DNA from 4 places in the Streptomyces purpurascens genome. Region 1 is predicted to be linked to each of the others. Evidence: riboswitches for the same ligand, from Rfam matches in the RefSeq annotation. Region 1 holds a riboswitch; each other region holds the start of a gene.
What was found. Region 1 has a riboswitch for cyclic di-AMP ahead of OHU35_RS20145 (M23 family metallopeptidase). Riboswitches for the same ligand answer to the same signal wherever they lie in the genome.

Region 1 (2,189 bases):
CTTCTGGCCGACGCTGACGCCGATGGAGGACTGGTGCGCGTACCAGATCTCCGTGCCGTCATCGAGGGTGAGGACCGTCTTGTAGCCGTACGAGCCGTTCCAGCCCGCCTCGGTGATGGTGCCGCTGTGCACCGCCTTGATCGGCGTGCCCGTGGGGGCGGCGAAGTCGAGACCCGTGTGGTAGCCGGAGGACCAGTAGGCGCCGGCCTGACCGAAGGTCGAGGTGAGGGTGTACGAGGAGGTCGGCAGCGTGAACTGCTTGGCGAGGGCGGCGAGGCGCTCGGCCTCGGCCTTCTTCCTGGCCTCCTCCTCCGCCTTCCTCTTGGCCTCGGCGGCCTTGGCCTTGGCTTCCTTCTCCGCCTTGGCGACGGCTTCCGCGGCCGCCTTCTCGGCGGCGTCGGCGGCGTCCTGCGCGGCCTTGGTGTCGATCTGGTCCTGCTGGTACTCGACCTGGGCCATGATCCGGGCTCGCAGCGCCTCGCCGGCGCCGGAGGAGTTCTCCTCGGTGTCCGCCGTGGCCGTGCCGAGACCGCTGAGCGGAGTCGAGGAGCCGGCGGGGGTGTCGTCGTCCGAGATGAGGGAACCCACCGAGGGCAGGTCCGGCACGGAGATGGACACCGGCGGCTTGCCGGTCTGGGCGCTGGCCATGCCGCCCGCGCCCACGGCGGCTATGACGCCGACGCCCAGGACGGTGGAGCTGCGGGCGAGACCTCCGCCGCGCTGCTTGGTGACGCGATGCCGGCCACGGACGGGACGGATGGATTCCTCGGTGGGGTTCCACTCCTGGAACGGGCCCTCGTCGGTGCGCTGACCGCCGTAGCCGAAAGTATCGGTGTCGCGCTGGTTTCGCGCGAACGGGGCCGCGGGGGCAGGCCGGTTGGACGCCACGTGGGCGTACTCCTTTCCTTCCTTCTCGCCTACCGGGTTAGCTGACGGGTTCGGAGCAGGAAGGTCTCCTACGCGCGTATACCGACCGTGCTTCCACGGCGGTTTACGCCCGATTCACCCCAAGTGGTGGTTCCCCGGTTCCCTTTCGGGATTCGGCGCGTGCGCACGGAGCCGCCTTCTGTGACGGCTGGGACGACCGCGCTGCGTTATCGAACGTTAATAGACCCGGGGGGTGGATTCCAGCGATTCCACTTGATCATTAACCTTTTTCGTGCGGACTTACCTGCCATGACCGGCTCAAATCGGGCGAGTTGACCGCTCCGTAAGTGACTGCCGGGTATTGACGGTGTGTCAGTTGCTATGCGGAGCGGTGCGCATCACTCACTGAAAGTGACAGGGGAGCGGAACACCCCGAAACGCACCGAGGGCCGGAACCCTTTCGGATTCCGGCCCTCGGCCTTCAGTAGCGGGGACAGGATTTGAACCTGCGACCTCTGGGTTATGAGCCCAGCGAGCTACCGAGCTGCTCCACCCCGCGTCGTTGTGATTCCAGTGTACGCCATCCGCGGGACCACTCGTGACCACCTCATGCTCAGCGGGCCGTCGGTAGCCAGATCCGCCCTCGCTCCCCTACAGCAGATGGCGGTTCGGGGCCTTGGCCCGGTGCTCGTGTTCCGGGAGGACGACGACCTCCGCACCGCCGGCCGCCAGGACGCCGCTGCCGTCGGCGTCCTGGACGAAGGTGTCCGGCTCGCGCCAGGCCGTGACCACTCGGCGCACGCCCGCGTCGAGGAGCAGCCGGGCGCAGGGCGCGGGGCGGGAGGCGCGGCGGGCGCAGGGCTCCAGGCTGCTGTAGACCGTGGCGGTGGCGAGCCGCGGGTCGGACGGGTCGAGCTTCGCCAGAGCCGCCTCCTCCGCGTGCGCGACCGGGTCGTCGCCCTCGCGGGAGTGACCGCGGGCCAGTTCCGTGCCGTCGGCCGCGACCACCACCGCGCCCACGCTGAACGCCGTGTCCGACGGCGGGCAGAGGCCCGCCAGTTCGCAGGCGAGGGCCAGCCAGTGGTGGTCGGCCGCGGTGGCGAGGGGGCCGGTGCCGGGGGCGGTGGGCTCGTAGCGCATGAGGACCACGTCCTCGATCTGCCGCGTCTCCAGCAGCCGGAGCCGGCCGCCCTGGTAGCCGCCGGGCCCGAAGAGGCGGGGCGCCTTGGGATCGCCCACGAAGAGCGGGGCGAGGACCAGCTGGAGTTCGTCGGCGAGGCCCTGGGTGAGGAGCTGGGTGTGGATCAGGCCGCCGCCCTCGA
Region 2 (2,189 bases), 3.6 Mb from region 1:
ACTCGAGGACGTACGGCCCTTCGAGGCGCCGTCGGAACCAGACGGTCGCTCCGCTCGGCACGTCGATGTCCAGGACACCGCGCGAGGCGGTGACCGTGCCGCCGCCCTGGAGTTCGGTCACCCACTGGGCGAGACCGTGGCAGAAGTCGTCGTGGGCGATCAGGCGGCGGTGACGGGGCGCGGCGCTCGCGGTCGCCGCCGGGGCGAGGGCGGCCAGGGCGGCTCCGGCCGTCATGGCTCCGAACGTTCTCCGGGTGGTCGGCACGGGACACAGCTCCTTCAGAAAGCGCTTGCACTCACGACGGGATCACTGTGTCCCAACTGCCGCATCCTGTCGATCCCTTGAGCCGATCGGCGGCCGCGCACACACCGAAGGCCGGACCCGGGGATCGGGGTCCGGCCTTCGGCCGCGTGTCAGGCAGGTGGTCGTGCGATCGGTCAGCCCACGGAGACGCCGTGCGAGCGCAGGTAGGCGACCGGGTCCACGTCCGAGCCGTAGTCCGGCGTGGTGCGGATCTCGAAGTGCAGGTGCGGTCCGGTCACGTTGCCGGTCGCACCGGACAGACCGATCTGCTGCCCGGCGGTCACGGTCTGGCCGGCCGAGACGGAGAGCGAGGAGAGGTGGGCGTACTGCGCGTACTTGCCGTCCTCGAGCTGAATGACGACCTGGTTGCCGTACGCGCCGCCCCAGCCGGCGGAGACGACCGTGCCCGCGCCGACGGCCTTGAGCGAGGTGCCGGTCGGGACGACGAAGTCGACACCGGTGTGGTAGCCGCTGGACCACATGCTGCCGGACATGTGGTACGGGGTGCCGACGGCGGCGCCGTCCACCGGGAGGCTGAAGCCGGAGGCCTCGGCGGCCGGCTTTGCGGCGGCCGGCTTCGCGGCGGTGCCGGCCTTCGAGGAGGACTCGGAGGCGGACGACTTCTCAGCCGACGCCTTCGGCTTCTCGGCCGCCTTGGGCGCGGACGACTGCGTCTTGGGCTCGCCCGCCGCCTTCTTGCCGACCGAGAGCTTCAGGCCCGGGTGGATCAGCGACGGATCGGCACCGACCGCGTCACGGTTGTCGGCGTAGAGCTTCTTCCAGCCGCCGCTGACGTTCTGGTCGTCGGCGATCTTCGCGAGATAGTCGCCGGCCTTCACGGTGTACGTGTGGGCGCCCGTGGCCTTTTCGGCGGCCTTCTTCTCGGCGGCCGGAGCGGACTGGACGGCCTTTTCCGGAGCCGACTGCGGGGTCGCGGCGTGGGCGCCGGCGGCCCCCATGAGCGGAAGGGCGAGGGCGGCCCCGCCGGTTCCGGCGACGGCGATGGAGCGGGTGAACCGCTGGGACTTCGGGCGGCGATGCTTACCCTTCGCGGGCATGGCGAATTCCTCTCCGGCGCCTGCGAGGTGAGCTGTCGGGTGCGGGCTGGAGATGCCCGGCCGCGCCGAAGTGCGGCTGAACCCCAAGCCGTTCCGGGAACCGGAACAGGCGTCGTACCTGTGGGTCCCCCGCTCCTGCCATACACGGGTCAGTGTGTGCGGGCTCCGGGCGGCGGCAGGATTAGGCGTCCGTCCGGATTGGTGTGGAACGTAAGCGACCGAGACGCAATGGGACAAGCTTGCGGTTGCCTGTGAGGGCGTTTTTCTTGACGCGTCGGCACATTTCCCGTCACCGAGCGTGGATTTCCGATCTCTGTTTTTCCTCAATGCCCCTGAATAACGCAAGAATTACGTGAACATGACGACAACACATCGTCACGAATATGACGATGGTCACGCACCCCGACCTCATCTCCTTTACGATCGGGGCACGTTATGCCGAAACACCTTAAGTGCCTTATTCGCCCTATTCGGACAGAACGGCTACTTGCGCTTAAGGCGGACGACCGCGGCATCCAGGTCCCCGCGCAGACCGACTCGCAGCCCGTGATGTGCCAGTACGGCCCCTCGGTGAACTTCGCCCGTTTCGAGGCATTCGTACGCTGCTGTCGGGTCGAGGTCCCGCAGCCGGAGCGCCGGAACGGGCTCGCCGTAGCGCTGCGCCTGGAGCCAGGCGAGGACGACGGTCTCGTCACCGAGGACGTACTGCACCGCGCTCAGGCCGCCCTCCGGGGGCCGCAGCCGGTACAGGTCGCCGCGCTGCACCACGGGCCGGATCTCCTTGTAGAGCCCCACCCACTCCCGCGCCTCGGCGAGCTCCTCCGCCG
Region 3 (2,189 bases), 3.1 Mb from region 1:
CCCGCCGGCCCGGCCGGTCGTCACGTCCACCACCAGCAGCACGGACCCGCTGAAAGCGAACACCAGCACGATCAGGCCGGTCGTGGCCAGTCGTGAGGAGACCTGCACGATGCGGGGCTTCGCGCCCTGCTGGAAGAGCGAGCGGTGCAGCGCGGCCGGCGCGGTGAACAGCGCCGCGGCCAGGACCGCCAGCAGCAGCGTGCTGACGTAGGTGACGCGCTGGGCCGTGTCGAGGGACGAGAAGCGCGAGGTGAAGGCGAGCGACAGCAGGAAGGCGAACAGGATCTGTACGCCCGTCTGGGTGACCCGCAGTTCCTGGAGCAGCTCGACGAAGTTGCGGTCGGCGCGCTGCAGTGGCGTCTCGCCGCGTGCGGTGCAGGGACTGTGCTCGGCCATGACGCGACGAGTAACCACTTGAGCCCGTGTCACGCTCCCGGCGTGCGGCGGCGCGTCTCAGGCGTCGCCGCACGCCGGGTGGGTCACTTCACGCGCCCGTACCAGACGCTCTTGGTCCAGATCTTCTGCAGCCGCACCACGTCCCCGCTCTTCGGGGAGTGCCAGAGCTTGTTCTTACCCGCGTAGATACCGACGTGGTACACGTTCCGGCCCGAGTGGAAGAACACCAGGTCTCCCGCCTTGCGGTTCTGGGCGGAGATGTGGCGGGTCTTGTTGTACTGCTGGGCGGCCGTGCGCGGCAGCTTCTTGCCGGCCTTCTTGAACGAGTACAGCGTGAGGCCCGAGCAGTCGAAGCGGTGCGGGCCGGTGGCGCCGTACTTGTAGGGCGATCCCTTCTTCGAGGCCGCTATCTGGAGTGCCTTGGTCGCCGGCGTGGCTGCCGCTGCCTCGGAGGAGAAGCCGGGGGCCACGATCGAGCCGCCCACGGCGGCGATGGTGAGGGCCGAGGCCGTACCGGCCCGGACCATGAGCGACGGGACACGATTGAGCGCAGTCATGCGCAACCCTTCGTCAGCCGCCTGTGAAGGATGACCTGTCGGATTCGGGCTGGCGAAGTTGCCCGGCCGCTGACGCGGCTTCACCCCAAGGGCTGCTCGGGACCGGTCATGGCGTGACCGTCCCGGCGACCCGTCGTGCTTGGGTCCTCCACTCCTGCCGATCCACTCCTGTCGACCGGTCATCCAGGCGGCGGCAGGACTCGGCGTCCGCCCGGATCGCCCCGCCGCTGTGGCGGGGGCTTGTCGTCAGTCAGGGATCTTGACTGATGGTTGTCATGAAATCCCAACGGAACCGGGGATTTGTGTTGTTACTCACCACTCACCCGTTCGGGTGGACACGTCTGTGTTCGAGTCGGTGTCCACCGTGCCGCGCACCGCCCGACCAGCGATGGAATGTCCCATTCCGCCCCTCCGTCGTGCGCGTCGCGCAACCGTGACGGTCCAAAAATTGGTGCCCCGTCTACTCCGAACAGCGGTACGTCGTTTGGCCCGTTTCGACTCAGGCCCGGACGCCGCGTCGACGGAGCGAGCGTCCGGGCCGCTGGATCCGCCGGCTCCGTGTCAACCGACGGACTCCGGGGGCAGGGTGACACGGGCGGTCCGGCGCTCGCCGTCCAGCACCCGCAGGGCCCGGGCCAGTGTGTCGGCGTGCAGTTCCGTCTCGCCCCGCTGGTGCATCAGGGCCAGCGCGTCGCGCAGCGCGGTCGCCTTGCCGACCAGGGCCTGGGCGGCGCGCAGTCCGCGGTAGGTGTCGCCGTGCAGCGCCGGGTTGATCCGGCCGAGCAGGTCCACGACCTCCAGGTAACGGTCGATCAACTCCGCCTCCGCTCGGGTCAGGGCGGGCAGCGGAGGCAGTTCGGGCGGCAGCACCGGCGGCTCACCTTCCGGTCGGCGCGGCCATGGTGGCCTTGCGGTTGGGGACGATCCGGTCCACCAGGCCGTACTCCACCGCCTCCTGGGCGGTGAGGATCTTGTCCCGCTCGATGTCCTCGCTCACCTGCTCCCGGGTGCGGCCGGTGTGCCGCGCGAGCATCTCCTCCATACGGGTCCGGATCCGCATCAGCTCGTCGGCCTGGATCGCCAGATCGCTGGCCTGTCCCTGGACCGGCTCGGGCAGGGCGGGCTGATGGATCACCAGGCGCGCGTCCGGCAGCATGGATCGCTTGCCCGGCGTGCCCGCCGCCAGCAGCACCGTGGCGGCCGCCCCGGCCTGGCCCAGGCAGACCGTCTCCACGT
Region 4 (2,189 bases), 1.3 Mb from region 1:
CCTCTTGCTCTCCCGGCGCAGGATGCGCACGCAGGCACTGTGGAACGTCATCACCCACATGGCGTTCGCGCGCGGGCCGACGAGCTGCTCGACGCGCTCCTTCATCTCGCCGGCGGCCTTGTTGGTGAAGGTGATGGCGAGGATCTGGCCCGGGTGGACGTCCCGCTCGGCGAGGAGGTGGGCGATGCGGTGCGTGAGCACGCGGGTCTTGCCGGAGCCGGCGCCGGCCACGATGAGCAGCGGGGAGCCGGAGTGCACGACGGCGGCGCGCTGGTTGTCGTTCAGCCCCTCCAGGAGCGCGGCGGCGTCCACCGGCGGGCGCGCGGCGCCGTCCCGGTAGTAGGCGTCGCGGTCCGGCGGCACGTCGAACTTCCCGCCGAACAGATCGTCCGGAACGTGCTCCGATCCGTGATCGTCCTCGGGCGGCGGCGGGGGCTCGTCCGCGGGGCCCCGCTGGGCCTGGAGGTCCGCCAGGAAGCTGTCGTCAAAGAGGCTGCTCATCGCTCTCCGAGTCTAGGGCGCCCCACTGACAGCCCGCCGCCGCCCTGAGAACATCGCCGAAAGGACCCCCCTGTCACCCTCCAGGTCCACGCGATCACAGGCCGCTATGGCCTTCACAATTACGTGCGAATGGTGACCAACCCCCCTCGATTGATCACTCTCGGCGACGTTCATGAGCAAGGTCACGGAAATGTATCGGGCATATCACCCTTCAACCTTCACAAGGGCCACACGAGTTGGCTACCGTGCGAGGAGGCCACACGACCCCCACCGGCGAACGTCGCCGGGCCGCGTGGCCTCCGCCGAGTCCGGCGTGCCGCAGCGGCAGCCAGAGCCGGGGACCCACCGAGACCCCGGGGTGAATCGGCCCGACTCCCTTTCCGGAGAAGGCCGTAGGGCAACCCTTCCGAAGCATCCGCCCGAACCCGACAGCTAACCCGGTAGGCGGAGCATGGAAGGAGTCGCCTCCCTTGGCGTCGCACCGCAAGTCGCGTCCTACGGGTTCGCGCGTGGCAGGCATACGGACCCCCGCCCTCGCAACGGCGGCCCTCACCTCCGTGGCCCTGCTGTCCCAGTCGGCCAACGCCGCCCCCGAGGCCGACGACAAGCCCAGCCTCGAGGAAGTCGAGAAAAAGGTCGACGACCTCTACCGCCAGGCGGGGTCCGCGACCGAGAAGTACAACGGGGCCAAGGAGAAGACCGCCAAGCAGCGCAAGCGCGTCGACACCCTCCTCGACGACGTCGCCCAGCGCACCCAGAAGCTGAACGAGGCGCGGGAGGAGCTGGGCACCTTCGCCGCCGCCCAGTACCGCACCGGCGCCTCCGCCCCGGACACCGCCACGTTCCTGCTCGCGGACACCCCGCAGGACTACTTCGACCAGACCCAGCTGATGGACCGGATGACCGGCCGTCAGAAGGTGGCGGTCGACGACTACATCACCCAGCAGTCAGAGACGATGGAGAAGCGTCAGGAGGCCGCCGAGAGCCTCGAGACGCTCACCGAGTCACAGGGTGACCTGAAGACGGCCAAGGCGACCGTCCAGAGGAAGCTCGCCGACGCGCGCGAACTGCTGTCGAAGCTGACCGCCGAGGAGAAGGCGCGGCTCGCGGCGATCGAGAAGGAGAAGCAGCAGGAGGCCGCCCGCAAGGCCGCCGAGCTGGCCCGGCAGCAGGCCGAACAGCAGAAGGAGCGGGAGCAGGAGGCCGCCCAGCAGCAGGGCAGCGGCTCCTCCTCGGCGGGTTCGTCCTCGTCCGCGGGGTCGTCCTCGTCGTCCACCGCGCCCGACTCCTCGTACGCCACCAAGGCCGACAAGGCGCTCGCCTTCGCCCGCGCCCAGATCGGCAAGCCGTACGTCTGGGGCGCCACCGGCCCCGGCTCCTACGACTGCTCCGGCATCACCCAGGCCGCCTGGAAGGCCGCCGGGGTGACCCTGCCGCGGACGACGTACGACCAGGTCAACGCCGGCACCACGGTCCCCCTGGCCGACGCCCGGCCCGGTGACCTGGTCTTCTTCTACGACGATGTCACCCACGTCGGCATCTACATCGGCAACGGCATGATGATCCACGCTCCGAAGCCCGGCACGTACGTGCGCGAGGAGTCGATCTACTACGACGGCGAGTCGTCGATCCACAGCGTGGTGCGGCCGGCCTGACCGGTCTCGCACGTTTTTGGGGCCCCGCGCGCG

Region 2: it holds a riboswitch for cyclic di-AMP, as region 1 does, so the genes downstream of both, OHU35_RS36370 (LysM peptidoglycan-binding domain-containing M23 family metallopeptidase) here and OHU35_RS20145 (M23 family metallopeptidase) in region 1, are expected to answer to the same signal.
Region 3: it holds a riboswitch for cyclic di-AMP, as region 1 does, so the genes downstream of both, OHU35_RS06270 (C40 family peptidase) here and OHU35_RS20145 (M23 family metallopeptidase) in region 1, are expected to answer to the same signal.
Region 4: it holds a riboswitch for cyclic di-AMP, as region 1 does, so the genes downstream of both, OHU35_RS26405 (C40 family peptidase) here and OHU35_RS20145 (M23 family metallopeptidase) in region 1, are expected to answer to the same signal.

The regions. Positions count from the first base shown of each region.
Region 1 is NZ_CP108341.1:4,432,579-4,434,767, forward strand. It holds gene OHU35_RS20145 (M23 family metallopeptidase) at 1-888, opposite strand, end outside; cyclic di-AMP (ydaO/yuaA leader) riboswitch at 900-1,056, opposite strand; tRNA gene OHU35_RS20150 (tRNA-Met) at 1,353-1,426, opposite strand; gene OHU35_RS20155 (dihydrofolate reductase family protein) at 1,519-2,189, opposite strand, start outside.
Region 2 is NZ_CP108341.1:8,004,120-8,006,308, reverse strand. It holds gene OHU35_RS36375 (DUF6250 domain-containing protein) at 1-265, opposite strand, end outside; gene OHU35_RS36370 (LysM peptidoglycan-binding domain-containing M23 family metallopeptidase) at 439-1,362, opposite strand; cyclic di-AMP (ydaO/yuaA leader) riboswitch at 1,367-1,527, opposite strand; gene OHU35_RS36365 (alpha-galactosidase) at 1,846-2,189, opposite strand, start outside.
Region 3 is NZ_CP108341.1:1,380,149-1,382,337, reverse strand. It holds gene OHU35_RS06275 (DUF6328 family protein) at 1-396, opposite strand, end outside; gene OHU35_RS06270 (C40 family peptidase) at 480-953, opposite strand; cyclic di-AMP (ydaO/yuaA leader) riboswitch at 957-1,169, opposite strand; gene OHU35_RS06265 (hypothetical protein) at 1,515-1,823, opposite strand; gene OHU35_RS06260 (ATP-dependent Clp protease proteolytic subunit) at 1,831-2,189, opposite strand, start outside.
Region 4 is NZ_CP108341.1:5,760,215-5,762,403, reverse strand. It holds gene pcrA (DNA helicase PcrA) at 1-501, opposite strand, end outside; cyclic di-AMP (ydaO/yuaA leader) riboswitch at 806-963, shown strand; gene OHU35_RS26405 (C40 family peptidase) at 972-2,156, shown strand.